3 regions of the Pseudalkalibacillus sp. JSM 102089 genome follow, and region 2 is predicted to be linked to each of the others. Evidence: riboswitches for the same ligand, from Rfam matches in the RefSeq annotation. Region 2 holds a riboswitch; each other region holds the start of a gene.

The links. Region 2 has a riboswitch for cobalamin ahead of ABVF21_RS15525 (acyl-CoA thioesterase). Riboswitches for the same ligand answer to the same signal wherever they lie in the genome.
Region 1: linked by a shared signal. The riboswitch ahead of ABVF21_RS06500 (ABC transporter substrate-binding protein) and the one ahead of ABVF21_RS15525 (acyl-CoA thioesterase) in region 2 are both predicted to bind cobalamin.
Region 3: linked by a shared signal. The riboswitch ahead of ABVF21_RS20460 (ribonucleoside-diphosphate reductase subunit alpha) and the one ahead of ABVF21_RS15525 (acyl-CoA thioesterase) in region 2 are both predicted to bind cobalamin.

The regions. Positions count from the first base shown of each region.
Region 1 covers NZ_JBEWYW010000002.1:376,152-386,072, forward strand. The annotation lists gene ABVF21_RS06470 (cobyric acid synthase) at 1-591, opposite strand, end outside; gene ABVF21_RS06475 (bifunctional adenosylcobinamide kinase/adenosylcobinamide-phosphate guanylyltransferase) at 588-1,151, opposite strand; gene cobD (threonine-phosphate decarboxylase CobD) at 1,139-2,203, opposite strand; gene cbiB (adenosylcobinamide-phosphate synthase CbiB) at 2,181-3,143, opposite strand; gene ABVF21_RS06490 (adenosylcobinamide amidohydrolase) at 3,140-4,609, opposite strand; gene ABVF21_RS06495 (FecCD family ABC transporter permease) at 4,612-5,652, opposite strand; gene ABVF21_RS06500 (ABC transporter substrate-binding protein) at 5,636-6,619, opposite strand; cobalamin riboswitch at 6,758-6,942, opposite strand; gene ABVF21_RS06505 (DsbA family protein) at 7,083-7,781, opposite strand; gene ABVF21_RS06510 (DoxX family protein) at 7,793-8,182, opposite strand; gene ABVF21_RS06515 (M56 family metallopeptidase) at 8,242-9,084, opposite strand; gene ABVF21_RS06520 (BlaI/MecI/CopY family transcriptional regulator) at 9,086-9,496, opposite strand; gene sat (sulfate adenylyltransferase) at 9,752-9,921, shown strand, end outside.
Region 2 covers NZ_JBEWYW010000007.1:94,458-104,378, forward strand. The annotation lists gene ABVF21_RS15510 (CoA-disulfide reductase) at 1-1,098, opposite strand, end outside; gene ABVF21_RS15515 (LLM class flavin-dependent oxidoreductase) at 1,338-2,333, shown strand; gene ABVF21_RS15520 (AI-2E family transporter) at 2,410-3,489, opposite strand; gene ABVF21_RS15525 (acyl-CoA thioesterase) at 3,774-4,268, opposite strand; cobalamin riboswitch at 4,383-4,566, opposite strand; gene ABVF21_RS15530 (DsbA family protein) at 4,740-5,405, opposite strand; gene ABVF21_RS15535 (DoxX family protein) at 5,427-5,846, opposite strand; gene ABVF21_RS15540 (threonine/serine exporter family protein) at 5,949-6,395, opposite strand; gene ABVF21_RS15545 (threonine/serine exporter family protein) at 6,411-7,172, opposite strand; gene ABVF21_RS15550 (tetratricopeptide repeat protein) at 7,380-8,765, opposite strand; gene ABVF21_RS15555 (alpha/beta hydrolase) at 8,965-9,594, opposite strand.
Region 3 covers NZ_JBEWYW010000015.1:15,999-25,919, reverse strand. The annotation lists gene proB (glutamate 5-kinase) at 1-1,002, opposite strand, end outside; gene ABVF21_RS20465 (ribonucleotide-diphosphate reductase subunit beta) at 1,159-2,196, opposite strand; gene ABVF21_RS20460 (ribonucleoside-diphosphate reductase subunit alpha) at 2,211-4,442, opposite strand; cobalamin riboswitch at 4,579-4,754, opposite strand; gene ABVF21_RS20455 (sensor histidine kinase) at 5,113-6,450, opposite strand; gene ABVF21_RS20450 (response regulator transcription factor) at 6,422-7,159, opposite strand; gene ABVF21_RS20445 (hypothetical protein) at 7,255-7,785, opposite strand; gene ABVF21_RS20440 (mechanosensitive ion channel family protein) at 7,889-8,974, opposite strand; gene ABVF21_RS20435 (DUF4349 domain-containing protein) at 9,147-9,921, shown strand, end outside.

The DNA of each region.
Region 1 (9,921 bases), on a different contig from region 2:
TTTGTTAATGATGATGCCTTTTACCCGCTTCCGCTCGTGAGCATCCAGGAGCTCAAGCGTGCCGACGATGCTTGCAAACACGCCGCCGCGATCGATGTCCGCCACAAGAATGACAGGTACATCGGCCATTTCAGCCACTTTCATGTTCACGAGCTCGCGATCTTTTAAATTGACTTCAACCGGGCTTCCCGCACCTTCCATCACAACCACATCATAGTTCTGCTGTAGATGCTCGAGCGCACGCTCAATGCTTTCTATGCCCATCTCGTAGTACGATTCTCGGTAATCTTTACCCGAGAGCGTACGGTAAGAGGTTCCGAACTGAATCACTTCCGCATGCTGATCGGATCTTGGTTTTAGGAGAATCGGATTCATCCAGACGCTCGCTTCGGTTCTAGCGGCTTCTGCCTGCGCGCCCTGTGCCCTTCCGATCTCTTTACCTTCCATTGTTACGTAAGAATTGTTCGACATGTTTTGTGATTTAAACGGAGCGACGGCATAGCCTTCGTTTGCAAGAAGACGGCAGAGGGCCGTCACGATCAAGCTTTTGCCAACGTCTGATGCCGTGCCTTGAATCATGACACCCTTCATGTGATTCCGTCTCCCTTCATAACCTGCGGCAGGCCCATTTCAATCAGATAAGCTTCGTCCGCTTGGCTAACAATCCACTGATGAATCTCACCAAGCAATCGCGCATAAACGGAGACAAGTTCCCCATCTAACGGTTCATGCCCAAGTTCATTGCTAACAATGACGAGGGCTTCTGAGCTTTCGTTAAGTTTTTCGATATCAAGCTGAATTTTCTGTTTCGTCTGTTCCTGAAAGATGGCGTTTGACCAGTCTCCGTTTTGAAACAATTCATTAGATAGAAGCGTTGTCACGCAATCAAGCAAAACAACCGCGTTTGCCCCAAGGTGTGAGGTGGCGCTTCCTACATCCTTTGGACATTCAACTGTTTGCCATGGAACGATGGCTTTTTCCCTATCCTGCTGGTGACGGCGAATTCGCGCTTCCATCTCTACGTCACTTGCCTGACCGCAGGCGATGTAATGAAGCGTGCTATTTGCTGTCCGGACCGAAGCTGCTCGTTTTTCCGCAAAACGACTTTTCCCGCTCCTCACGCCGCCGGTTATAAAGATTAGCTTCGCCATGATGCTAGCACCTCCATGAGTCGGTCGTTTTCACCAGATGTTCGAATCGCAAATCTGAGCCATCGCCCGTTAAGACCTGGAAAGTTCTCCGTATGCCTTGGGACGATGCCGTTTTTCATCAAGTAGTGCATGAGCGGCGCTTGATCGGTTTGATCAGGATCTTTTAGCAAATAAAAATTCACGCTTGATCGTGAGTAAATATAGCGATGCTTTTCAAAAAAAGTCTGGAGTTTCTCCCGCTCCTCATCGATAAACTTTCGCGTTGCCGTCACATACGTCTGTTCGTCGATACAAATCTCCCCCGCCATAAGCGCTAAAGCGTTAACGCTCCAGTGTGGCTTGAGCTTTTTAACTGTGCGAATCACTTCAGGATGCGCCATCATATAACCTAGACGTAAGCCTGGAATGGCGAACATTTTCGTTAACGAGCGCAGAATGATCAGGCGCTTATTTGTCATGATCTCTACGGTATAACAGGGCTCTTTTCGTAAAAAGTCAGCGAAGGCTTCATCAATGATCAAGTAGCAAGCTCGCTTTTCCGCTTCAGCAATCAAGGTTCTGACTGATTCAGCATCGTATGAAACACCAGTTGGGTTATTTGGTGTACAGAGGAAAATGGCGTCAAGGTGATTCATTTTTTCAATAAGAGGGTTTGGATCGAGACGCCATCCCTCTACAAGCGTATGGTAAGTGATTTCGCAGCCTGCACTACGACACGCTTCTTCATACTCCGAAAAAGCAGGCTGCACGATGCAAACTCGTTTATGAAAAAGAAAACGGCCGACGAGCGTGATCAGCTCAGCACCGCCGTTACCTACGAGAACGTGACTTTCTTCCGTATCGTGCATTGCTGCAAGCTTTTTCGTTAGCGAGGCGGCGTGGGGGTCAGGGTATGTTGTGATGAGGTTGAAAGCGTCAGGCCACTTTTCGCTCAGCGCCTTTGGAGGACCGAATGGATTCAGGTTTGCGCTGAAATCGAGCGTCTCTTCGGGCTGTTCGATGCTCAGCGATTCGTATAAATAGTGCGGATTAGAGCCGTGTGATGGTAGCAAGGATAAGCCCTCCGATCCATAAGATAAGTAGAAAAAGATTGCTCGTGCGATTCATGATCGCAATCGCTTTTGGAATATGTATGGCGCTTAACTTGATGATGGGATCACCGATAAGCGCACGTTTTGAAACAATGCCTTTATATGTGTTCACCCCGCCAAGTTGCACGCCGAGAAGCGCTGCCGTTGCCGCTTCACCCCAGCCGCTGTTTGGACTCGGGTGCTGCTTTGCATCACGAAATAAAACGTGCCAAGCGCGGCTTCTTGCGGTATGCTCCGGCTTTTTGGAAAGCATCATGCAACAGCCTGTGATGCGACTTGGAATCCAGTTCACAGCGTCATCAAGCTTCGCAGAGGCGTAGCCAAAAGCTTCGTATTTTCCGTTTCGATAGCCAACCATTGAATCACACGTGTTAATCGCTCGGTAGGCCATCGCCCCAACGCTACCGCCGATAAGCGCCCAGAATAGCGGTGCCGTAATACCGTCACTAGTGTTCTCAGCAACCGTTTCAACAGTGCCACGCACGATTTCACTTTCATGGAGTTGATCTGTGTCACGACCAACGATCCAGGAAAGCTTGCGTCGTGCTTCTGTCATATCGCCTTGCTGAAGCGGCTTATACACGTCCAGCGCCGCCTGCCGCAAACTTTTCTGCGAAATCGTAGTTGCGATGAGAATGCCTTCAAAGAAAATCCCCACAAGCGGGTGAAGGGTGTAAGCAAGAAAAACGGTAAACCCGGTTAGCGTGATCACAACGACAAGAACGGTTAGCGTCATGAGGGCACCTTTTTGTTTGCGGTTCGGTCCGTGGTTCCAGCGTTTGTCGAGAAAGCTGATAAGTGAGCCGAACCACTTCACTGGATGCGGCCATTTTAGTGGATCGCCAATCAGCAAATCCAGAAAAAAAGCGAGGCTAATCGCAAGAAGGTGATGCATGATCATAGCGAGAGCCTCGTGCGGTACTTTTCAAGCGCCTCTGTCGTACAGGTGTAAACGCCGAGGCTAATCAATTTTCCGAGCGTTGTGATCGTGCCCGCGTATGCCTGATGCTGTCCACGCTGTGTCGCGGCGACCAGAATACTGTCTGTAGAAGTACCTGTTGCTATGGTGCCTGTCACCGAGTCTTTTACTTGCTGGTCGTGCATGACTTTAACTTTTGCTTCCGTTGCGGTCATGATGCTTTGGATGAATGCTTCATCTGTGAGCGTTCCGTTCACGAAAATCCACGTGTTGATCGTTCCAGGGAGCGGCTCGTATACGTGCTCTGCGCTTTTCGATGCATCAACAGCGTTTCCAACGCCTGCCGTTACAACGACAAATACCGAAACGCCTTCATCTTCTATTAAGCGGTAAGAGACATCCTCTAGTCGAACAGCCGTCATCATGCCAACTGTTTCCGTCGGATCGATGCCATGCTCCTCTAAAAACGTCGCCATTTCTTCTTTATGATCGGAGCAGCTGTAGCTTTTAGGGACGTGGCGGTTGACGAATGTGCGATACCAGCCAGTGCCAGATCCTACGACACCCGAAGACATCGTCCGAAGCGGAAATGGTGTCGTGAGCGTGATCATGTTTTCTGACCGCTCAAGGTAGCGCTCATCAATAGTGAGATCACGTTGATCCTCTGCCTGTTTTTCTGGTAATAAGAGCATTTGAGGCTTTGGCACGGTCGGATGCGGATGCTTTTCGATTGTTGTCCGATAAACCGATTGAATGCGCTGTTCATTTAAAACGTCATTCGGCTTGTTGTGCATGTTGATTTTCCCGTTTTCAAGAAGAAGTAGGTGGTCACAGTACAGACCTGCTAGATTCAAATCGTGAAAAATCGAAATCACCGTTAGCCCCTGTTCGCGCGTCCACTTTTTTAAAAGATCGAGCAGTTCTTTTTGATAAGAAAGGTCGAGGTGGTTCGTCGGCTCGTCTAACAAGAGAATCTCAGGTTCCTGCGCGAGCGCCTGTGCGAGAAAGACGCGCTGACGCTCACCGCCTGAGAGTTCGTTCACATAGTTATCCGCGAAGCCTGCGATTCCAGTTTGCTCCATCGTACGCTGCACGACCATCTCGTCATGCTCGCTCCACATTTGAAACCATCCCGTCTGATGGGCGTAGCGTCCAAGCGAAACGGTTTCCTTAACGGTATAAGGAAAAGCCTGATCCGCATGCTGTGGAAGAACCGCGAGCACACGCGCCAGCTGTTTCGCTGAGTAGCTTGAGAGCGGCTTATCTTTGAGCATGATTGAGCCGGACTTTGCCTTCAGGATGCCGCTAACCATTTTAAAAATATTCGTTTTGCCGCTTCCGTTTGGTCCAACGATGCCGAGAAGCTCGCCTTGATTCACATCAAACGAGATGTCATCAAGCACGTCGTGACCGGGGTATCCTCCTGTAACAGAATGTACGCTTAGCATGCTTATCCTCTTCTTTCCTTACGTCTTCGTATTAAAATAATGGCAAATACCGGGGCACCGATAAGCGATGTGATGACGCCAATCGGTAATTCCGTTGGTGAAATGATCGTTCGTGAAATCAAGTCAGCGATGATCAGAAAAGCAGCACCAAGTAAAATGGATAGTGGCAGTAAATGCCTGTGATCCGGGCCCCATAGAAGGCGCGTCAAATGCGGAATCACAAGGCCAACGAAGCCAATCGTTCCGGAAACCGCAACAGCTGCACCTGTTAAAATCGAACCACCGATGAGAATCCAAAGCTTTCGTTTCGCGACGTTCACGCCAATATGCTGAGCGCGTTCTTCACCAAACGACATCGCGTTCAGCTCTTTACTGCTAAAGAGCAGAATCCCTGAGCCGATGATGAAAAAGGGAAGAATGATTCCAATGTATTCCCATCCGCGCATCGACACGCTTCCAAGGAGCCAGCCGATAATTTGACGAAGCTCCTCTCCAGTTAAAGCGATCATAAGTGACAGGAGTGAGCCAAGGAATGAACTAAACACAATTCCTGTTAAGATGATCGTCTCCACGCGCATCGAGCGCTCGATTTGTCGTGCGAAGAATAGCACGAGGAAAATGGTAAGAATCGATGCGGCGATGCTCATAACTGGTAGGGTGAACATGCCGACAAATGGCAATGATAAGTTGAAAAAGAGTACGAGAACGGCCCCAACAGATGCTCCGGATGAGACGCCGAGCACGTACGGATCCGCTAATGGATTGCGTAAAAGACCTTGAAAGGCGGCCCCTGCTATCGCAAGAGACGCCCCCACAAGACCTGCCAAAATGACGCGCGGCAAGCGAATATCCATCACAATTGTTGTAAACATTGGATCGGTTTTGCCTATGAATGGAAGGTGCAAAACTTCGCTTCCGATTAATTTTAGAATGGTAAGCACTGGAACTGAAACAGTACCGATTGAAATGCCAAGGAGCATGGCACCAATTAAGAGTGCTATCGCAATCGGATAGGCAATGAACCGTTTATTCAGCAAAAACATCCGGGTAAACCGCTTTTGCAAGTTCCTCTACTCCTTCAGTAAGACGAGGGCCAGAGCGTGTAACGAGGTCAGAGTGCACATCAACAACCTGCTCATCTTTGACAGCTGTAACGTCCTGCCAGCCGTCGCGGCTTAACACCTGTTCAACTGGCTTCTCTGTATAGTAGCCGTACGTTGTGATGATCACGTCAGGATTCGCTTCAATAATCGCTTCCTGATCCACCTGGTTCCAGCCTTCCTGGTCGTGCGTCACGTTTTTCGCATGAATCATCGTTAGCATGTCATCCATGAACGTATTCTTCCCTGGAGAGTAAATTTCAGGCGCAGGGGCAACTTCGACGAAGACATTTTTCTGATCTTCTTCACTAATGCTTTCTGCTTTTGCTTGAATGTCTTCAAGATCTTGCTTCATCTCATCGATCGTTGTTTCCGCTTCTTCCGTTTCGCCCGTTGCTTGTCCGATCATTTCGATGGAATGGTAGACTTCATCGAAGCTTTTCGCATCGTTCACAACGAGTACCGTGATCCCAGCATCACGAAGCTGCTGGAGACCAGCTTCTGAGTTATGTGCGCTTGAGCCGTGCGCAAGTACGAGATCAGGCTTTAGAGAAATGATTTTCTCCACGTTAAATTCCATGCCGCCGATTTTTTCGATATCAGCCGTTTCTTCTGGATAGTTGGCGAAGTCAGAAACGCCAACGACTTCTTCCCCTGCTCCCAGGTCGAAAAGGATCTCCGTGTTACTCGGGATCAGGGAGACAATTTTTTCAGGGTCTTTTTCGATCGTAACATCCTGGTCCAACGCATCCGTTATCGTTACTGGGAAAGCGCTATCTTCTGACTGTTCAGCTTGCTCTGTATTCGCATTTCCTTCATTTGTCGCGCTGTTCTCTTCACTCGCTCCGCAACCTGCGATAATTCCTGTAACGAGAAAAAGTAAAACGAGTAGTGAATAAAGCTTTTTCATGTGTGTTTCTCCTCCTGTTTTCTGATGTCTCTAAACTAAAAAATCTCCACGCACGAGGGCATGGAGATGGTCGAATGGAAGTAACGGTGTGCCAAAGGCTACACCTGAATCCGTTCGCACATCCCTATCCTCGTAGGCTGTTCGTGCTAGATTCAGGCAGGTCTCCTGGCTCATGGTTATCGCATGCTGCTCCTTCCCATTCGCTGTTTCGAACAGTGGATTCTGCAGCAGGCGACCATTTACAGTGGCGGGACCGCGCTGGAATTGCACCAGCTTCCCTATTAAGTCTTCATTGAAAAGACACCTGAATCGATCACTATGTAATTGGTAACAGGTTTATTATACATGATTGCGAGAGTGGGGGGAACAGTTGTGTTTTGAGGGGGTCAGGCTCGCGCCTGACCCCCTTCACAAACAAAAAAACATCATTGTCCACCCACGGTGGACAATGATGGTAATTCCTTTACTCTTCCTTCGCTTCTTCTACCATTTTCTTCAGGTCATCAATCGTTTGTCCTTCAAACGGCTCACCGTTCACAAAGAGAGCTGGTGTGCCAGTAACGTCGAGATCACGAGCTTTCGATAAGTCGTAGTCGATCGCCGCTTCTCCTTCGCCATCTTTAAAAGCTGCCAGTACCTGTTGTGCTTTTTCTTCATCAGTCACTTCTTTTAACGTGTCGACAAGATAATCTTCGGTGTAAATGTCCTGCTGTTCCGTGCCTTCTGTTTGCTTTTCATATATTAACGAATGGAAATCCCAGAACACGTCATTCCCAAGCTCCTGGTACACCACTTCAGCAAATTCAGCTGAGCGATCGGAATCAACATTAATAAATGGATAGTTGATAAAAGAGAATTTGATTTCCCCTGTTTGAATTAACTCTTGATCAATTTGCGGGAAAAAGGACTGTTCGAATGCTTTACAGTAAGGACATTTGTAATCTCCAAATTCAATCACTTCTACCTGCGCATTTTCATCCCCGAGAAATGGTTGCTCCATCGCTTCTTCCTCTGAACTGTCGGAACTCGAGCCGCTTGAGACGACGATCACGATTACGATAACTGCAGCGACTGCCGCCACTAGCCAGTAGATCCAAGTATTCGATTTTTTTTGAGACTGAGATTTTGCATGTTTTTTCTTATTTTTATTTGACTTAGCCATCATTCTTCCTCCTATAATTGTTTCGAAAAGAATTTGTAATCAGCGGAGATCGTTCCGCCTCCCCCAATCAATACAGCGACTGACATACCGAGAAGAGCAAGATCCAATTCATACCCTCCGATAAATCCTGTCGTTAGTTTAACCGTAAAGATCGCTCCTAGCATGACGATCATGAAAAGAAAAGAAACAATGCGTGTGCCTAGTCCAACGATCATAAGAAGACCTCCGACTAGTTCAATCGTTGCAACGACATACGCTAAACCACCCAAAATGCCAATGCTCTCGAAAAAGCCAGCAGTATTCCCAATCCCTCCAGCAAATTTATCAAGACCGTGAACCGTAAAAATGAGACCGAGTATGATTCGTAGTACGACAAGAGCAACGTTTTGTGATGAATTCATCAATTAACTCCCTCCTAATTTCCACACTACATGTCGTAGTGTTCGTTTTCGAAAAAGAATTAGGGTGTGGCCACCATAAACATGATGGATAACCCTAACACAATATAAAGCGAGTAAAGGACAGTACCAACAGGCAACGTTAGGTGCACTTCCTTTTCTGGCGCAAGAATATGTTGAATGCGATCGTTCACAGACGTTTCCGCGAAAGATACAGCAAACGCATGACGCTGGCGGTGATCGCTTTTTAATAGTTTTAATAACGCGCTACTTAGATCAAGCATATTTGCTTCTTTCATCGCAAACCGATCCGCGGCAATTTCGCGTAGCGTGTGATAGTGATTCGATACCCATTTCAAGATCGGCACGTACCAAAGCGCGTGGACGAGAAGGGTGATGATAAATTTTTTCAATGGATCACGATGCTGCTGATGAAAAGTTTCGTGATAAATCACGGCGCGCAGCTCTTCTTTGCTCAACATGCTAACTAGTTCAGTCGACAGAACAATTTTGGGTCTAATCATTCCATATGTAAGAGCGATAGGCTCGTCGCTTTTAATCACCTCGAGTGCCTGTTTTCCTAAATCGAAATTCCGAATGACTTCCTCTGTAACGATGTCTTCACGAAGAAGCGACAGCCGTTTCGAAAAGGTGACATATCGATAAATTTGCTTCACGATCATCATCACGATTAATGAAAATGTTGAGAGAATCAGAACTTCTAATAGCATGTTCATAGATGATAAACCGATCGCACGAAGCATATTATGGCAGGCTTCAAGTACGCTTAACATAAGCGTCCAGTTCGAGTATAAATGCAGACTGTATAGTGACATTTGAACAAGCATCGTGGCTACAAGAAAGAAAGAAAGCATAAACAAAAATCGCGGCTGTTTGATTCTCATCTTACTTCTCCTTTAGCTGCTTGATTTTTTGCTCAAGCTTTTCGATCAAAACTGGATCCGCTTCATCGAGCGCATCAAGCATATGATTCACAGCAAGCGGACCAAATTCATCCATTAGATCCTGTGTTAATTCCTTTGATTGCGTTCGCAGAAATTCTTCTTTCGATAGAAGCGGCTTAAACATTGATGTGCGCTTTTCAACTCGTTTTACTAGGATTCCTTTATCCACGAGACGATTCATCACCGTCATAACCGTGTTAAAGTTCGTACTTTTCTCTTGATCGAGCTTTTGCTTCACATCTTTGATCGTCATTTCTGGACCTTCGAAGAGGATGTCCATAACCTTCGCTTCAAGAGAGCCGAAAAAGCGGTTTAACCCTGTTTCATTCGTTTTGAACTGATGAATTTTCATCGCTTCCACCTCACACTACACAGTGTAGTCCAAAAGTGTGGGAGGGTCAAGAAGCAAAAAAGAGGATATCCCCGAATGTGTTGGAGTGTCTTTGGTGCGGAGACAGTTGTTTTTAAAGGGGGTCAGGCTCGCGCCTGACCCCCTTTAAAAACACACCCCTCATCCAATTTTCTCATTAGCCCTCTCTTCTCCTCTTCTTCTTTCATAAGCTAGTAGCAACTCTATATGTGAACAAGCAAGAAGGGAGATTTATTTATGATAGAACCACATGGCGGTCAGCTAATTAACCGCATTCCATGTGAAGAGGATCGCCTGGCGCTTCTTAAGAAGGCCACAATGTTTCCGGTCGTCACCTTAACACCATGGAATTTATCCGATTTATATATGATCGCAATCGGTGCTTTTAGTCCGTTAACGGGCTTTAT
Region 2 (9,921 bases):
TGGCATAAACTCTGGACGATTGTTTTCTTTTATTGTGATTGTTTTCACATTCTTCCCCGTACTAATAGCTGCCTTCTCAGTTAAACCAGTAGAAGCCATACTGTGATCAAAAAGGTGTAAACCAGATGTCCCCTGAGTGCCCATATATCTGATCGTTGGTTTCATAATGTTCTGTCCAACGAGGGTACCCATACGCACAGCATTTGTGGCTAAAGGAATATAAGCATTTTCACCAGTTGGATTGTATTGTATAGCACAGCTATCACCAGCAGCAAAAATATTTTGCTTACTCGTTCTCATATATTCATCTACAATAATGGCCCCGTTTGGCATCATCTCTACCTGCCCTTTAAGAAGATCTGTGTTCGGACGAAAGCCTACAGAAAGAATAACGAGATCTGCTTCATACTCTCCACTGGTTGTCACTACTTTAGAGACGTGTTCCTCACCTTCAAATCGAGTCACTGTTTCGTTAAGCGCAAGACGAATGCCACGAGTCTTGAAGTCCTCTTCAATTATATCTGTAAACTCTGGATCAAGATACTTACTTAAGATACGGTCTTCTCCATCAATTAAAGTTACTTCTTTTCCATATTTCTGAAAAGCCTCTACTAACTCAACTCCAATATAGCCTGCTCCAATAACGGTTACGCGCTTAGCTTCCTTTGCTCGTTCGATAATTGTATTAGCTTGAGTATAGTTTTTTGATAAAAGGATATTATTAAGTTGAATTCCTTCAATTGGCGGAATAATCGGCCATGATCCTGTTGCCATCACAAGCTTATCGTAATCATCCTCAAACACTTCTTTTGTATTCAAATTTTTAACACGAATACGATTGTTTATAGAATCAATATCTAATACTTCATGCTTCATTTTCATTGTGACACCCATCTCTTCTAACTTCTCAGGAGATGAATAGAATAAACCTTTTGGATCTTTTACAACTCCTCCAACATAAAGAGCAATTCCGCAAGATAAGAAAGAGACATTATCATTCCGCTCATAAACCGTAATATCTGCTTCAGGATAACGTGTTGCTATATTCGTAACTGCCGCCGTTCCGGCATGTGTACATCCAACAACTGCTACTTTCATCAATCATTCCTCCTTGTATAATTGTGAAGTATTTCACATAAAAGGATGCAATCATGTGAAATACTTCACAATTTCTATATTCTAATTATATGTCTGTTTTGTATTAAACGCAATAAGTTTGTTCAATATTTCACAATAAATCTTAAATAGAAAGTCATCTTACTATCACATGCCTTCCTATCGCGTTACGATAATGGTAGAAGGTTAATACTATTTATTAAAGCGGAAGGAGTCTAACCATGGTTACATTAAGCATTCTTGATCAAGCCCCTATACCTTCAGGGAGTAATGCCTATAAAACACTTGAGCATACGCGTGAACTCGCACGTACTGCAGAAGCTCTTGGTTACTACCGATACTGGTTTGCAGAACACCATAGTACAAAAGGACTTGCCAGCACTTCTCCAGAGATTATGATGTCTCACATCGCAGCCTCAACCTCTAATATCAAGGTAGGCTCTGGTGGTGTCCTACTTCCACAATATAGTCCATTCAAAGTGGCAGAGAATTTCCGACAACTAGAAGCTCTTCATCCAGGACGTGTAGACCTTGGAGTCGGCCGTTCACCCGGTGGTACAGCAAAAACACGATTAGCTTTAACAGATGGCATTAATAAAAGCTTGAATGAATTCCCACGTCAATTAGAAGAGCTCTCCCACTACTTGACTGACTCTATGCCGAGAGGACACGAGTTTGCCGGCATAAAAGCAGCTCCTCAAACCGACTCACCCCCTTCTCTTTGGCTATTAGGGATGGGTGAGAATAGTGCTAAAAAAGCAGCAGAATTGGGCATTGGCTATGTCTTTGGGCATTTTATTAAACCTGATCGAGGGAAGAACGCTCTCCAAACTTACTATCAACAGTTCCAACCTACTTATTATAGTCCTTCTCCCTCAGCTATTATTGCCTTATTTGTCGTATGTGGAGAAACTGACGAAGAGGCGGAAGAACTTGCTTTAAGTCAGGATCTCTGGCTTCTGCGAGTAGAAAAAGGTCTTGATAGTCGAGTGCCATCCATTGACGAAGCTAAACAGCACCGTTATACCGTAACGGAAGAAGAACGAGTAAAAAATAATCGAAAACGAATGATAATAGGATCTAGAGAAACAGTGAAGAAGAAAATCGACGCATTAGCCGAACACTATCAAACTGAAGAATTCATGGTCCTCACAAACATACATGATTATGATGAGCGAAGAAAATCATATGAGCGTCTTGCACATATTTATTTATAAGGCGATTACTCAACATGTTTTTAGGTGTTACTCAAATAAAAGCCCCTACTTCTCAATGAAATAGGGGCTTTTACCGTTATTCAGTTAATTCGGATCGATGCCGTATTCGATAAAATTCATAGAAATTCTTAACGATGACCTTAATGACGGAGTAAAGTGGAATAGCAATCAGCATCCCAATGAACCCATATAAAGCCGCCGCTACAATTAGTAGTAAAATGATGGTTAAAGGGTGTATGTTTAACCTTTTACCTAGGACAACAGGCGCTACCAAGTTTCCTTCTAACTGTTGAACAACTATCGTAATAATAATCACATACAATGCTAACATCGGCTCTTGTGTTAAAGCGACAACCAGAGCAGGTATAACACCAATAATCGGCCCAAAGAACGGGACAACTGCTGTGACCATCACAAATAGGCCTAATATTAATGCATAAGGTAGTCCAATGATTAAATAACCAACATACATTAGGACACCGTCCACGATTGCTACAATAATTTGGCCGATAATATAGGCCGATAAAGTTTCATCAACTTTATGAAGGATCTTTTCTCCTTCACCCTGATGTTTATTTGGAATAAATCTCAGGAGAAATGGGCTTAATTTATGATCATCTTTAAGAAAATAGAATAAGACAAAAGGTACGATTACAAGGACTGTCGTAGCACTCGTTAACGCACTCACAACCTGCATAATATGATCACCGAGGCTTTGCGTTAAATTCCCTAAATAACTCGTTGCTTTTTGTTGAAGGTTTTCTACAGAAAGCATCCCCATATCATTTTTCTCCATCATTTTCTCAGCTTCTTTTGCTGATTCTTTCAGCTTCTCAGGCAACTCCTTCGAAAACTCTGACACTTGACTCTGAATTGGATTTGCTAGAAAAGTGAATCCAGTATAGAGGATACCCGCAATCCCTATAAACACAATTAAAATCGCGACAATATCTGATACAAAAGGAATCTTTTTTAATAACTTAACAATAGGCTTGATCGCATAATACAAAAAACCAGCAATTAATACTGGATAAAACAATGTACCTATAATTGTTTTCACCGGTTTCAATAAATCTAATTCTGTCAAAAAGAAAAAACAAATTAATAATAGAATAATACCGGTTATATACTTGAAGAAATCATGTCTAATCCACATTGGCCGTCTCCTTTGTTTTTATTCATTTCACTCTCATCCCTATACCACTCAACACTCTTTTACTAACTTGATTTCCACAAAAAGTTTACTATTCTAAGGGATCTAAAAAGTAGCCTCTCTCGTAAATATTGTTTCTATAAAAGTGAGGGGTGATTCCCTCTCCAATCAGCTAAATGGGGTTTTAAATATAAAACAACCATCTTTTAGAGAGGAGCCAAAGTAAAACGATAAAATGTCTCACAGCTAACAAAAGAGAGCCGGAATATTCCGGCCCTCTTTTCGGATTATAACAACGCTAGGATTTCCCCTAGATTCTTGCTTGTTTTTTTACGATCCAATCTTGTTTGAGCACGTTTTTGGGCTAGCTCGTTAAGTTGCCTCTCCCCTTCAGTTTCCGGCTGAATTCCAGGTACTTTCATTGGTCTTCCTTCTAGCAAGGCAACAAACGAAATAAAGCACGTCGCTGCTATTCGATTGGCACCCGTTAAAAGATGTTCGGCGTTTACTTTCACAAAAACTTCCATTGAGCTTTTACCTGTCCATATGACAAATGCTTCATAATGAATCGAATCTTCTTCCGTTATAGGATGTAAAAACTCAACCGTATCCATTGACACCGTCACGCACTCTAGACGAGAATGCCTTGTCGCCGCGATTGATGCTAGCATATCCATATCGGCAAGGAGTTTACCCCCAAATAATGTCCCATGGCTGTTAAGGTCAGGCGGAAAAATACGGCTGCTCTTATACACTCTTGATTCGCTTACATTCTTTTTCATATCATCTCTCCTTTTCTAAACAATAAAAAATGCATACTCTTTTCATAAGAGCATGCATAACAAATAGACTTTTCCCAGTCTTCTCCGTTACACCCCCCTATCGTCCGTAGGTCAATCAGTGCTTTAGAAAAGGCAGGTCTCCTGGCTTGAAGCTTTGTTGAACGAATGCCCCTTCCCTATCATTGATAAGTGGGGTAACGCACCGTCCTTACTTCTTACAGTGGCGGGACCGCATTGGATTTTCACCAATTTCCCTATTAAGTACTGGAATCAGTACACCTTTTCCATTTTATTCAATTGTACTTCTCTATTCTTCATGCCGGGGATCTAAAAGTCAATACCATTCGTTAATCAAACGTTTGTTTAACTATTTATACCTTAAACAAACGTTTATTTAATGATTTTTCCGCCGGCAGAGGAACCAATTAATTAGAATGCAACAAAAAAAAGACGCCTTCACAGCGCCTTTATTTATTCGTCGGTTGAATCCTCAACCATTTGTTTTAATTCAGATAAACTAGTTCCGTCAAAACGCTTACCATCTACAAATAAGGTAGGCGTTTCTGAAACATTCTTTTTATTTGCATAAGCAAGGTCAGCTTCTACTCGTTTCTCACCTGCACCACTCTTATAGGCTTTAACAACTCTGTCCGTTTCTTCTTCACTAACTAGACCACTAAGGGTTTTCGTTAAGAAAGATTCAGTTAAAACATCTTTCGTCTCAGATCCTTTTTTATGTTTGTCATACAGAACATGATGAAATTGCCAAAATACATCATTACCTAATTCTTTATAAACAACCTCAGCAAATTCAGCAGCCCTTGTGGAATCTTTATGGAGGAATGGATAATTAACAAAGTAGAATTTTACTTTCTCAGTCGCAATTAATTCCTCTTGGATTTTTGGAAACAAAGATTCATTAAAGGATTGACATGAAGAGCATTTATAATCACCAAATTGCACAATTTCAACTGGCGCTGTTTCCTCACCCAAGTGCGGTTGAGACTCTAATTTAAATCCTTTTGTATTTGCAAATGGATGAAACAGAAAGTTAATAAACAAAAATAGAATAACGAGTCCCGCAAATAATAATAACCATTTGGCACCCGGTTTTAACTTCTTTTTTGGTTTAGCCATTCAGTCACTTCCTCTTTAATCCTATGTTTCTTTCTCCTGATCGATCTTAAACGACCAACCTTTTCTCTTAAGGTATGTTGAAAGACTATATGGTCCGCCGCCTCCTAGAAACAAAGACACTGACATAGCTAGAAAAGCAATGTCTAGTTCATAACCGCCCAGCATTCCAGTTGATCGCTTTACAAAGAGAAGAGCTCCTAATAAAATCATAGAAAACAGTACGCTGACAATTCGCGTTCCTAAGCCGAGAATCATCAAAACTCCTCCAGTTAACTCTACTACAGCCACAACATAAGCAAGAAAACCAGAAATACCGATCGTCTCAAAAAAAGCTACTGTATTCGTGATCCCTTCAGAAAACTTTAAAAAACCATGAGCAAAAAAAAGCATACCTACGACCAATCGAATTGTTAACAACCCGAGATGGGGATAGGTTTTCATTATTGATCCTCCCCAGATACTAACATTATTTGACACCGTTCGACACAGATATCCAACTAAACGTTATCATAATGAATGCCTACATTGCAAAAGGATGAAGACCTATTTCTGACCCCTTGCGAGTGTGGAATGCCGAATGATTTGATTGATCACTTCCGAAAATACTAACCCTACTGCAATGGATCCCGATATCATAAATGCTCTGGCTGCAAGGTTAATGGCACTATTGTAATCATTTTGAACGAAATTCCTCATCGCATCGTAAGCCAGACCACCAGGAACAAGCGGAATAATCCCCGCTACACTAAATATAATCACTGGTGTCCGATACACCTTTGCAAACACCTGACTAATAACAGCGATGACAAAGGAGGCTGTTACAGTGGCAATGACAGCATCAATACCTGATGCCTCCATCCCGTAATAAATCATCCAGCCACACATGCCTACAAACCCGCCCTTAATAAGGGAGGATTTAGGAGCGTTAAATAACAATCCAAACGCTGCACTTGCCACAAAGCTCGTCAAAACCTGAGCAATAATTGTCATAATTGTCCTCCCTTTCTATAAAAATGATACAACAAGGGCAATGCCTGCTCCAATCGCAAATGCGGTAAGAAAGGCTTCTGCGCCTTTAGATAGGCCTGATATTAAATGCCCCGCCATTAAATCCCTCACAGCGTTCGTGATTAATAGACCCGGAACAAGTGGCATCACTGAACCAATAATAATTCTATCAAGTTGCCCACCGATTCCAGTAGACACAAAAAAGACAGCGAGTAATCCTATGACAAATGAAGCGAGGAATTCTGCGAAGAATTTTATCGGTACAAGGCGGTTAAATAGTGAAACACTATAAAAGCCACCTCCCCCTGCAAGAACCGCTGGAAGAAAATCTCCCCACTCCCCTTGAAACATAATTAGAAAACAACCGCTCGCAATCGCAGCAGCAACTAACTGCTTAGGAAATGTATACCGCTCAGTCATTTTATCCAATCGGTCAAGCTCTTCATAAGCTTCCTTAATCGAAAGACCACCACTGCTAATTCTCCTCGATATACTATTTACCTTCGTTACTTTATCTAAATCCGTCGTGCGTTCTGAAATGCGCATCAACTGTGTTTTGGAAGGCTCAGGACCTTCTAAAGAAAAAATAATCCCAGTAGGGGTTACGTAACTATTCGAATGCGTTGCCCCATAAGCGTCCGCAATTCTAGTCATCGTATCTTCTACACGGTACGTTTCACCGCCATTTTGCAGCATTACCTTTCCGGCCAAAAGGCATACTTGAATAATGTCATAGGCATAACTCGTTTGATTTTCCATACGTCGCTCCTGACAACCGTGAAGTATTCATTGTTCGTTGTTTCTTAGTTTATATGAACCTACTTATGTTTATCAAATGTAATATAAAAAGAAGAAGATCATTATGAATGTCACTTTAACAAAAAGGCTATGTTAGCTTATACTGTTGATTCCCGATTTTTGGCTCATTTATATAGCCTAAAAAAATAGCGCTGGCATAAGCCAGCGCTATTGTTGAGACACTCTTTGCATTTTAGAATAAATCGACATATAGGTATTCGATTCCTCCACTTTACCCATCTCACGATAAACCTTCGTCAACCACTGAACAGGGGTTGGGTCCGTTGGATGCAGCTCCATCTCCCAATCGAAACAAGTAATTGCTTCCTCATATTGTTTAAGTTTATGGTAGAGCTTACCTAGCTGAAACTGCTTATCTGGATCATCTTGAATATCCGCCATTGTTTGTAGCGTTGATAGGATAGAGAGATCTTGGTTTTTCTCGAATAAAGGCTTCACCCAGCTATAGACGTATCCTAAACCAAATTCATGCAGCATCCTAGGGATGAGTGCTTGAAGTAAACCATCTAGATAAGGACGATTTTCTTTACGTTCCAAACAGCTTTGAAGGGAAGGATAATCAAAGGTTTTGAAATTTGTAGTCTCATCTTGAAACGCACTTAGAAGAAGGTCATATTCACTTTGGGTGATTTCACCTTTTCGTTCTGTCATTAATTGAATGGCTTCACTTGTTTTATTTAAATACATTAGAGCTTGAAAAGCATTGTTTCTTAGAGTTTTATGGTGAGGTGCTTCTGCATACATCAATGATAGCAGACGGGCTCGCTCAGATTCAGAGAGCGTAACATCGATGAGAGATAGTGGGTCCAGATCATCCTCTTCAGGTGATTGGAGATAGAGGTAAAGGCGTAAAGCGGATCGTTCAATAACACGTTTTTCCTTACGAAGAATTGATTCAAGGTAGGCTTGATGTGCTTCAAGGTCATCATAGGCCTGAATTTCTGCAAAAAGCGGATCCACTTCTTTAAGACCATCATGATCTCCTTCATAGAAGCTTCTAACTTTTTGATATTCTAATTTCCGCGATAGTTCAATCGCCCATTTATTTGTTGGATCGAAATAAAGCATTACAGCTAAAATTTGAAACGCCATCCGTAACTGGCCATTTCTGCGGTAGTCATAAAAATGCTTTCGCATTAATTTAATAATGGTTTCGGTTGAGAGAAAAGAGTCAAAATAAGAAAAGATAAAGGATGTTTCTTGAGGGGTGTACCGTTTCTGTACAGATTGAAAGACTTGCTTTGTAGATTTAAGATGAAGTGTTCGATCAGCTAGAAAGTGATCAATAAGCGGGTGAGGTGCTTGGAGTACGATCCCTTTCAGGAAAGCTTTCTCAATAAGAGAGCCATTTTTAACTTCTGCCGTTTTTCCAGTAATGAAATCATCTTTATAAAAGAAAAGGTAGAAGTTACTTCCATCTGTCTTCTTAGCTTCTACAATCTTCATTCTTTGATGAATTACGAGTCGCTCAACACGTAATTGGACTTGTCGTTGATTCGAGATAACAGTAACACGTTGTGGTTGCTCGATCATTAAAATCCCTCCCGGGCAGAGCTAATTTTTAATACTTCCATCTTTATTTTACCACTCCATTCATCAGGAAGAAAGTGATCATTCTTGAGCCTGCAGAAGCTGCTCATATAAACGAATCGTTGAACCTCCTTTAGGCAACTTAAAGATGAAGCTAAAATTCATTTGTTGAGACATTTTCTCCATATGCCTATCGCTTCTTTTACCATTCCGATACAAGTTTCATTAGCTCTGAATCTATAGGATGCTTTACCTGCTCCTTCTTTACCTGAACATTTTTTGAGCCAGTAATTGCAATAACTAGACACTCTACTTCCTTTAAATAATCGCGCACTTCAAACTTCTCATGTTCACGATTCCATTTAGCATTTATTTTTTGACCATTGTATCGTATGGTTGGCGCATCAGTTCTTTTAATTTTTCGGGTCATTTTATCTAGCTTTTTATCTGCTTTAATGAATCGAAGCAATCCCCCCTGGAAGCCACTTAGCGTTTGCATATCTTCTTTCATTTGACTTCTTTGCCAAGTTGTCGTTTCTGCAAGCGGCTCAGCTGAGGGAGATAATAGAATCATTCCTTGCACAGTGGTCCTAGTGTGGACGACAGGTGACACAAGACAGCCCTCACTATGCGCTAGAAGATAAATTCGCTCTTCATCAATACTTTCAAGTGATTTAGCAAAATTCACAACGTCTACAGCATCATCAATTAGATCATAGTACCCTGTTTGATAATAATCTCCTTTACTTTCACCAATTCCCCTCTTGTCATACCGAAGAGTGGCATACCCTTCTCCTGTCAAAAAAGTAGCGAATTCCTTAAACGCATTTATTTTTAGCCTTTTGGCATTCTCATCACGATTACGGGATACTTATCTTATGAATCGGGAGGAAGAGTAAGGGGTGCGCTTAAATCATATCCATTCTTAATCAAAATATCGATCTCTCTCATGCTCATCGCTCCATATCTCTGATTAAGTTAGAATTCACTTTTCATTTTCCTCAAGGGTTTTTCTATATTATATCGAATATCAAAAATAGAGGAGAATAAATAAGATGGTTTATTTTACAATGTGAGGTTATCTTACATCAAGTATCCTTTTCAACCAATACTACCTGTATAATAAACAATTGTGTTGCTGTGTCTAACATTATTTATT
Region 3 (9,921 bases), on a different contig from region 2:
GAAAGCAGATGAATATCGGACCTGTCCTTTTCCTAGTTTTCCATTCTTTCCGAGTACTTCCACAACATCTCCAACCTCAAAAGAGCCAACTACTTGCTTGATTCCCCCATAAAGCAAGCTCTTGCCATTTAAAACAATCGCTTTTTCTGCACCCTCATCAATATAAAGCTGACCTGATACGTGAGAGTGCATCGCAATCCATTGTTTTTTAATCGGGAAAGATATTGCTTTCTCTCGACTGATGTAAGTTCCATCTCCGATACCAGAGAGAATTCGAAGTAACTTTTCACTGCCTGTTTCATGACCAATAAAAACTCGAATGCTCAGATTTAAAGCTGTCTTTGCTGCGATTAGCTTTGATTTCATGCCCCCAGTTCCAGCACTCGAACCAGCTCCCCCTGCTTGCCCAATCATTTTGTCGCTAATTTCAGTGATAGAATGAAACTTGATCGCATCAGGGTTAGTTGTTGGGTTGGAATCATATATACCGTTCACATCCGTCAAAATGATCAACTCATTTGCATGAACAAGTCCACTTACAAGAGCTGAAAGCATATCGTTATCACCAAACTTTAACTCTTCAGTTGAAACCGTATCATTTTCATTAATAATCGGCATGACCCCTCTTGCCAGTAATTCAGACAGCGTATCAAACGCATTTTTGTATCGTTCTTGATTTGAGAAATCAGGGCGTGTTAATAGAATTTGAGCGACTGAAATGTTTCGCTGATTGAATTCCTCGATATAAGATTTAATAAGTAAACTTTGTCCAAGAGCGGCTGCAGCCTGCTTTCCTTTTAACGTGACGGGTCTTGCTGGATATCCAAGTTCTTTAAAACCTGCCGCAACTGCTCCTGAAGAAACAAGAAGTACTTCATGTCCTTCCTGACGAAGTAATGTGAGGGCATTAACATGATCAATGAGCTTAACTAGATCAATTTCTCCCTTACCGTTTGTTAATGAACTGCTCCCAATCTTAACAACAATTCGCTTCTTTCTCATATGACATCTCCTTATATAAATACGTTCTTTCACGTTAAAGTGCAAAATGATTTTAAGTATCTTACCACAAAACTTCTTTTTTGTCGTACATTACTTTCATTCTTAATGTCAAAAAAAGATCAACTCATTATTTGAGTTGACCTTTCTCTCATTTCTTTATAAATCATCAAACCCATTATCATCAGACACTTTTGTATACTGACGTGATTTCTGTTCGAAGAAATCACTTTTCCCAGCGTTCACATCCGCGTAGGCTTTGATCCACCGCATAGGGTTCTCTCGGTGACCTTCAAAAGGGCGTTCGATTCCAAGCTGATTCACGCGATTGTTTGCCATAAATTTAATGTAGTCATTGAGTTCGTTCATTGTAATTCCAGGGAAACGATTACCAATAATGTATTCTCCCCATTTCATCTCAAGCTCAGCAGCTTCACGAAATGTATTCGTGATGAAATCATGATTTTCTTTCGTATTCAGTTCAGGATGCTCATTGAACAATTCTTTCACTATATTAACGAACAACGTCACATGCAGCTGCTCATCGCGGTTAATATAGTTAATCATTGTGGAAGTAGACACCATCTTTTGATTTCGAGCAAGGTTATAAAAGAAAGCGAACCCGGCGTAGAAGAAAAGTCCTTCAAGAATAATGTCATAAACAATCGATTCAAAAAACGTTTGTGGTGTTGGATTTTGAACAAATGCTTCATAACCAGAAGCAATAAATTGGTTACGTTCTAAGAGCACGTCATCGTGCTTCCAATATTCAAAAATCCGGTCTTGCTCATTTTTATTTACAATGGAAGAAAGTACATAGCTATATGACTGATTATGCACAACTTCCTGGAACGAAAGCACCTGCATGAGCGCTGATAGGCTTGAATCTGTTAAATAATCCGCGACCTTACTTGAATAGTCGGTTTGAATCGAATCTAGGAAGGCAAGAAGGCCAATAATTTTCTTAAACGTATCTTGCTCATCTTCGCTCAATGCCTCCCATTGCTTCACGTCGTTCGACATATTGATTTCAAACGGAGTCCAAAAGTTTCCTAGCATATTTTTGTACATAGGATATGCCCAGCTAAAGCGGACATCATCCCAGTTTAAAACGTTTGAGCTTTCTCCATTAATAATTCCAGTCGAGCTATTCGGTGCGGAGACATCGTATAGCTTTCGTTGTTGAATCGTAGCCATTTCCAATTCCTCCTTTAGCTTGCGCAGCTTTCACAGTCGTCAATATCTACAGATGTACTTCGTGTATAGTAGGTTGTTTTCAACCCTTTTCTCCAAGCTGTCATATGAATGTTCAATAAGTCCTTCGCTTTCACCGTACTTTGCACATAGATATTAAACGATATTGATTGATCCACATGACGCTGTCTGGCTGCATTCTGCTCAATACTCCAAAGCTGATCAATGTGATAAGCCGATTTGTAATACCAGGTCGTTTCAGGTGAAAGATCAGGCGCTGTAACAGGAATTTTGTAATTCTTCTTTTCTTCAGAGTATTCTTTTTGGAAAATCGGATCGATTGATGCTGTCGATCCAGCTATTAAACTTGTTGAACTGTTAGGAGCAACCGCTAAAAGATAGGCATTTCTGATACCATTCGTTTGGACCCTTTCCTTAAGAGACTGCCATTTTTCACTAACGTAACCTCGTTGATTAAAGTACTCCCCATTTTGCCAATCAGAGCCTTCAAAGAGAGAGTAGCTTCCTTTTTCAACGGCAAGCTCATGACTTGCCTGTATCGTTAAATAATTAATTGTTTCATATAGTTCGTCCGCATAGTCTGCCGCTTCATGACTTTCCCAGACAATCTCTTTTTTCGCAAGGAGGTGATGCCAACCAAACGTTCCAAGACCAATGCTTCTATACTTCTCATTCGTTAACTGGGCTTGAGGCACTTCGATCGTATTAATATCGATCACGTTATCCAGCATTCTTACCTGAATTGGAATTAATCGCTCTAGTGCATTAGCTGTAACCGCACGTCCAAGATTAATACTAGATAGATTACAAACGACATAGTCACCAGGCGTTTTCGTAATGATAATTTTACCGTCTTTCGTGATTTCCTCTTCAACAGTCGTTGCACTCATATTTTGCATAATTTCCGTACAAAGATTGGAAGCATAGATCATACCAGCATGCTTATTAGGATTCGCGCGATTCACCGTATCTCGATAGAACATATAAGGCGTCCCAGTTTCCAATTGTGATTTCATGACACGCTTCATAATCTCAATCGCCGGCACTGTTTTTCTTGAAAGCTCAGGCTGATTCACACATTGCCTATATTTCATACGAAACTCTCCTGATCCTTTTTCCTTGTCATAAGCATCTTCAAGAGAGAACCCCATCACCTGACGGACTTCATGCGGATCAAATAAATGCCAGTCTCCACGGTCTTCCACTACTTCCATAAAGATATCTGGAATACAAAGACCCGTGAAAAGATCATGTGTCCTCATTCGTTCGTCTCCGTTATTAAGCTTGGCATCAAGAAATTCGAAAACGTCCTTATGCCAGACATCAAGATATACAGCAACAGCACCTTGACGCTGTCCTAGCTGGTCTACGCTCACAGCTGTATTGTTTAATTGCTTCATCCACGGTAAAACCCCAGATGAATTGCCTTTAAACCCTTTAATATCACTCCCACGAGAACGAATTTTCCCGAGATATGCTCCAATTCCTCCTCCATTTTTCGAAACGGTCGCTACATCTGTATTGCTGTCATAGATTCCTCTAAGACTGTCATCCACCGTATCGATAAAGCATGAGCTTAGCTGTCCATAGCTTTTCCCTGCATTTGAAAGAGTAGGAGTTGCTACTGTCATATATAAATTAGATAGCGCCCAATACGCTTCTTCAATTAGATTTAACCTCTTATCTTTTGGTTCATTTAACATGAGCGTCATAGCAATGACTAGAAAGCGCTCTTGAGGCAATTCATATACATTCTTTTCATGATCAGTAGCTAGATAGCGGTCTGCGAGCGTTCGTAGGCCGATGTATGTAAACAAACGATCTCTTGATGGCTCGATTAACTTAGCAACATGCTCTACTTCATTCTTGGAATAAGACTGAAGAAGTGTTTTGTTATAAATCCCTTCATCTGTCAGCTGTTGAAGAAGGCGATAGAAGCTTCCCCCGCCATAAACCTCTTTCTCAGTTCGATGTGAAAGAGACTTACGATAGAGCGAACGAAGATGAAAAGCTGCTGCCACATAAGTCCAGTCAGGTTCTGTTGCGCTAATTCGTTCAAGGGCATTTAAAACTAGAATGTTATCAACCTCTTCTTGCGTTGATTTTTCTGAAATACCATCAATTGTTTTTTCAATAAAACTCTCACTAGCAAGTGACGGGTACTCATTTAGGAGCGTTCTTACTTCCTCCATTATTTTTGTTACTGTCATTTCTGCTACAGTACTCATATACCTCTCTCCTTTATCCATCCAAAATAAAAAGCTCACTCTCGGAAGAGTGAGCCTGGAGAAAACGACAAAGTATAAATGAACGTACTCGTACATTTACCCTGCCATTTCTCACCCTCAACCCCCGAAGAATAGAAACGTTTTTGACTATACGGCAGGTCTACTGGCTTGTGCTTCTCCCTTGGCAAACCTTCCCGGAATTAACTCCAGTGGTTTCTTGCCTCGTCCACACGACAGTTGCGGGGACAGCTCCGGATTCAGACCGGATTCCCTATTAAGTCGTTCTACGACACCGCATACTCAATTATTTAATTACGTACACTTTACCCCATATATAGTATCTGAAACATTTATTAATCACTAAATATTGATAACCTCATCTTACATGATGCTTTGATTTAGCACAAGCTTTATTGTTACATTGACTTCGATTTATTTCAACTCTAAAGACACTCACCTATCACTTTCAACTTGCTCATGCATATATTGTTGATACCTAAAAAAGTTTCCCAAAGGAAAGAAAGGTGAGTATGATGAAAAAATCATCTTCGGTTAATTTCAAGAAATTGGTTGGTTATACACAACTTTGTCAGAAATTCGGTATTTTGAGTGAACAAGAAAGCAAAGAAATTCTACAAAAGTTAAGTGAGCATAAAACATAAAGCTTTAACTACGATTGAAAAGGAAGCGAGATCACGATCCTTCCTCCCTTTTTGTTTTCTTCGGCGTATATGTTACCATTATGTTTTTCTACTATTGTTTTTGTAATCGATAGACCAATGCCTGAACCTGACTTGTCACCTGTATAGAACCGGTCGAAAACGCGCTCTGGATTCTCGCCAAAGCCTTTACCATCATCTTCAACCCTAATAAAAACTTGACGATCTTCTGGATGGACATGTACTTCTATAACGGATGAAGCGAATCGTAGGGCATTACCGAGTATATTCATAAATGCTTGTTTCATTTTATCACTATCCATCTTAACGCCTATGGTATGATCAGTGTCATACCTCACCTCTATTTCCCGTTGATGTGCAAGTGGTTTTACCGCAGTGATGACTTCCATTAACACATGATGAAGATCGACTACTTCATAAGTAAAAGATTCATCTACTGTTTCTAACCTCGTTAAATAAGAAATGTCCTGCACGATTTTTTTTAAACGCTGCGTTTCTTTCACGATCACTTCAAGACTATGCTCTACGTCCTCTCCTACGATTACTTCATCTAGAATCCCTTCCGCATTCCCTTGAATCGCCATTAGAGGGGTCTTTAATTCATGAGACGCATTTTGAAGGAATTCCTTCTGATCAAAATCATTTTTTCGAAGTTGCTCCGTTAGTTCTTGAAATGTCTTAGCAAGTTCATTGATTTCATCCTTTGTCTTAAGCTTCAACGGGGGTGGTTCCTTGCGCATCGTAAATTCCCGCATGTGATTGGCTAGTAATCGAATTGGCCCCGCTATTCCTTTCTGCATGATAGCAGCAAGGAGGACGGCAACAGCAGCAGATACTAAAAGACTGACAACCTGTGATTGCTGAATAATCCGATTGAAACCTTCAAGGCTTTCTACCTTCGTAAATAGCACAATATTGCCAACTTGCTCTCGTGAGAGACTAATTGGCACTTCCTCTGTAACATATAAATTTCCTTTGTTTTCTTCATAATCAATTCGAACCACTTCATCGACATTCGAATAAATTGCCTTCTCATTTGCATTATAAATTATAAATTGAGATGAGATTAAATTGCCTGCCATTTCAATTCTTCTGCGATCAAGTAACCCATTAGGTGGATTTTCGCCCTTCCACTGTCGATCTTCGAGCATCTGACTAATTTGCAATCCCTCTTTTTGCAGCTGTTCTCTCGTTTCGCGCACAAGATATTCTTGAAATAAATATTGAAATGAAATAGTAGTAATAAGCAGAATAACAACAATAAGAACGATATAACTAAGAAACAATTTGGTACCGATATTAAACTTCTTCATCGATTTTATAGCCATACCCCCAAACTGTTGTAATCTTCGCTTGCGCCTTTGCGTCTGACATCTTTTTACGTAGCCTTTTCACAAGGTCATCAATAATTCTGCCATCACCTACATATTGATAACCCCAAATGGCTTCAATTAATCTCTCTCTTGTAAACGGTTGTCCTGGATGTTGAAGAAGATAGGCGAGCACATCGTACTCTTTCGGCGTTAAAGCCATTTCTTCCTCATTCACTAATAACAGTCGTTTTTTCTTATTTAAACGTACGTTCTGAACAGTGATTTCTTGTGAAGAATGGTTTTTCTCTAGGCGATTCATCCGTTTGAATAGGTTCTTAATACGCACAACAAGTTCTCTAGGGCTAAAAGGTTTCGTTAAGTAATCATCAGCGCCAAGTTCAAGGCCTAGTATCCGATCAAGCTCTTCATCTCTTGCGGAAACAACGATAACGGGAATGTAAGAATGCTTTCTTAACCGTCGAAGGAGTTCAAGCCCATCAACATTTGGCATCATAATATCTAATACTAATAAATCGGGTTCAATTGTCTCTAGAGCACTTAACACTTCTGCCCCATCTGTAAAGGTTGAGACAATAAACCCTTCTTTTTTTAAATACTTCTCTAAAATATCACGTATATTTTGTTCATCATCAATCACAAAAACGTGCTGCATCTCTCTCAACTCCGTTCCCTTTTCACCTCTAAGACGAAATATGCTTTTCATACTCTTTATATTATCCTAGCCTTATCTGACAGTAAATCAGCCAGATGTCTTCAAGACATACGAAAGAGATAGGGGGCCCCTATCTCTCACTAAGACTAGCTAAGTTTTTCAATCAGCTGATCAAGTATATCATTTTTTTGTTTCACAATTTCTTGAGCCTGCTCTCGCTTGGCTTCCATCTCTTCATGCATTTCTTCTCTTGCGGCTTTCTCTTCGTCGGTTAACTCTGGACGCTCTCCACTTTCTTCAAGTTCCTGCTTCTTAGACTCTCTCTCTTCATGAGCAGCCTGGGCTTCATCATGCATCGCACCAAGCTGTGAGTTTAGATCCGCAAGCTCTTTCTGAAGCTCATCGACGCCTTCAACACTTGAAGCATCTTGATCAAGCAGGAGGTTAATTAATTGATCTTTTTTCTCAGCAGTTTCCATTTTCAGTTCGCGATCTAGAGAGCGGTCTTCGAAGTGACCTCTTTTTCCATGATGTCCTTTAGGACCTGCCATCTCCTGGGTTTGCCCTACTGTCTGCTCTTCTATTTCAGTTGACTCGTCATCTGCTGCATTAACATTTGCTCCAGCTATCCCCCCAGCTAAAACCATAGAGGCAACACCAATCATCCATTTGTTCATCTTCATCAATCTCCCTTCATAGGTATGTTCTTACAATACCTATTATGGACAACAACTTACGAAGAAATTTGTAAGAATGATGTGAAAATGATGTGAGTTTGCTTTATCTCTTTTTTAATTGGTCGATCACTTTAGCATCCAAACTACGTACATGCAAATCACGCTGTGGAAATGGTATCTCTACGTTGTGATCTGCAAGGATCCGGTTGATGCGGAAGTTTAAATTACTCTTTGTTTCTACCGCTGCTTTTGGTGACGAGATCCAAATAAATAGTTGAAAATCAAGTGATGAATCACCAAAACCAAGGAAATTCACAAAAGGAGGAGGAGTTTCAAGCACATACATTGAATTCTCTTTTTCTTCCACAGCTACTTGGAGCAATAGCGATCTCACAAGCTCCACATCTGAACCGTATGCCACTCCTATTGGTAAAACGAGGCGCAATCTTGAGTCTCCATATGAGTGGTTCACAACCTGCTCTTCGATAAAATACGAATTTGGCATAATAATCCGTTCATTGTCTAGCGTTCGAATAATCGTGGCACGCATATTAATTTTTTCAACGTCTCCAATAACATCGTTTATGATCACTCGATCACCTACTTTAATTGGTCTTTCAAATAAAATAATCAAACCAGAAATAAAGTTATTTGCGATGTTCTGCATTCCAAAACCGATTCCGACCCCAAGTATTCCTGCAAAGACCGTTAAAGCACTTAGATCAATCCCGACTGTTGTTAAACTAATAACGACCGCTATCACCATCAATGTGTAATGAAAAACACGATTGAACGTAAATTGCAAACCTGTATCCAGGCTGTATCGATCATAAAGCGGTGGCATAAGAAAGGAAGTTGCAATCTTTGAAAATCGATTTGCAAGAGTAATGATAAATAGTGCAATTAATACAAGAAACAACGAGATTTCAACACTACCAATTGCAAATAATTGGCTAAACATCCAACTGTTATCGGAAAAATAAAATAAAACAAATAGCAGGATGGCATACCCTGTTGTCCAATTTATAAATGAGAGGAAAGCTGGGCGAATACCGTTTGGGTAATTCTCCTCTTTGTCTCGTTTTGTCAGCCATAATTTGATCAGAAATCGAATCAGGAATAGACCTAGTATTACAGAAATTGTAATGACTATGTCCATAATGTTCGCATTTTCTAAAATTGAATGCACAAAAGGCAACCCCTTATTTATTCATTTATCCTTTATCATATCACGGAAATTGTAACCTCCGCAGGTCTTAAACCGTCTAATTCATTGAGAAACTTCTAAACGCACCAAAAATCGAGATAACAAAAATTTAAGCTAACATAGCTAAAAATAAAAACGAAGCGGGGACAAACTTATGAGAAGATGGATCCTTCTTATCTGTACATCAATTCTTTTACTAGCAGGATGTAGTTCTAATAATGGAAACTTTTCAAATGAAAGTAGCGATATAGCTACTTCAACTGATCAATCCACAGATGAAAACCAAGGAGGAAATGAAAGAGAAAAAGAAAAAAATTCGTCTTCTATAGAAAAATCAGAAATGCCTGCCTTACAGCAAGAGCGCAAGGTAATCTTCAATGCAAACCTTTCCTTAACAGTTGAAGATTTACCTAAGGCTACTGACAAAATCAAAGATCTAACTAGAACTTATAAAGGTTATGTTGTCGAAGAAAGTACTGCTTCAGAAGAAGATTCTCTTTTTGGATCAATGACCGTACGCATACCCCAACCTGAATTTGACTCTTATCTCGATGAAGTTGAAGGTCTTGGAAAAGGGACTCCTCAAAAATCGATATCCGGAACCGATGTCACCGAGAACTACGTTGATCTTACCTCAAGACTGAAAGCAAAGGAAGCTATTCAAAAAAGACTGGAAGCATTTCTTAATGAAGCAACCAAAACAGAAGATCTGTTAGCTATATTTAATGAGCTTTCCCGTGTACAGGAAGAGGTCGAACAGCTAAAAGGTCAAATAAATTACCTCAATAACCAAAGTGAATATTCGACTGTTACAGTTTCACTCGAACAGCAGAAAATTATTGTTCCTTCTATAGATAAGAATGAATTTCAAACGCTAACAGAGGCAAAAAAACTGCTAATGACAACTGTAAATGGGCTCCTTTCCTTTT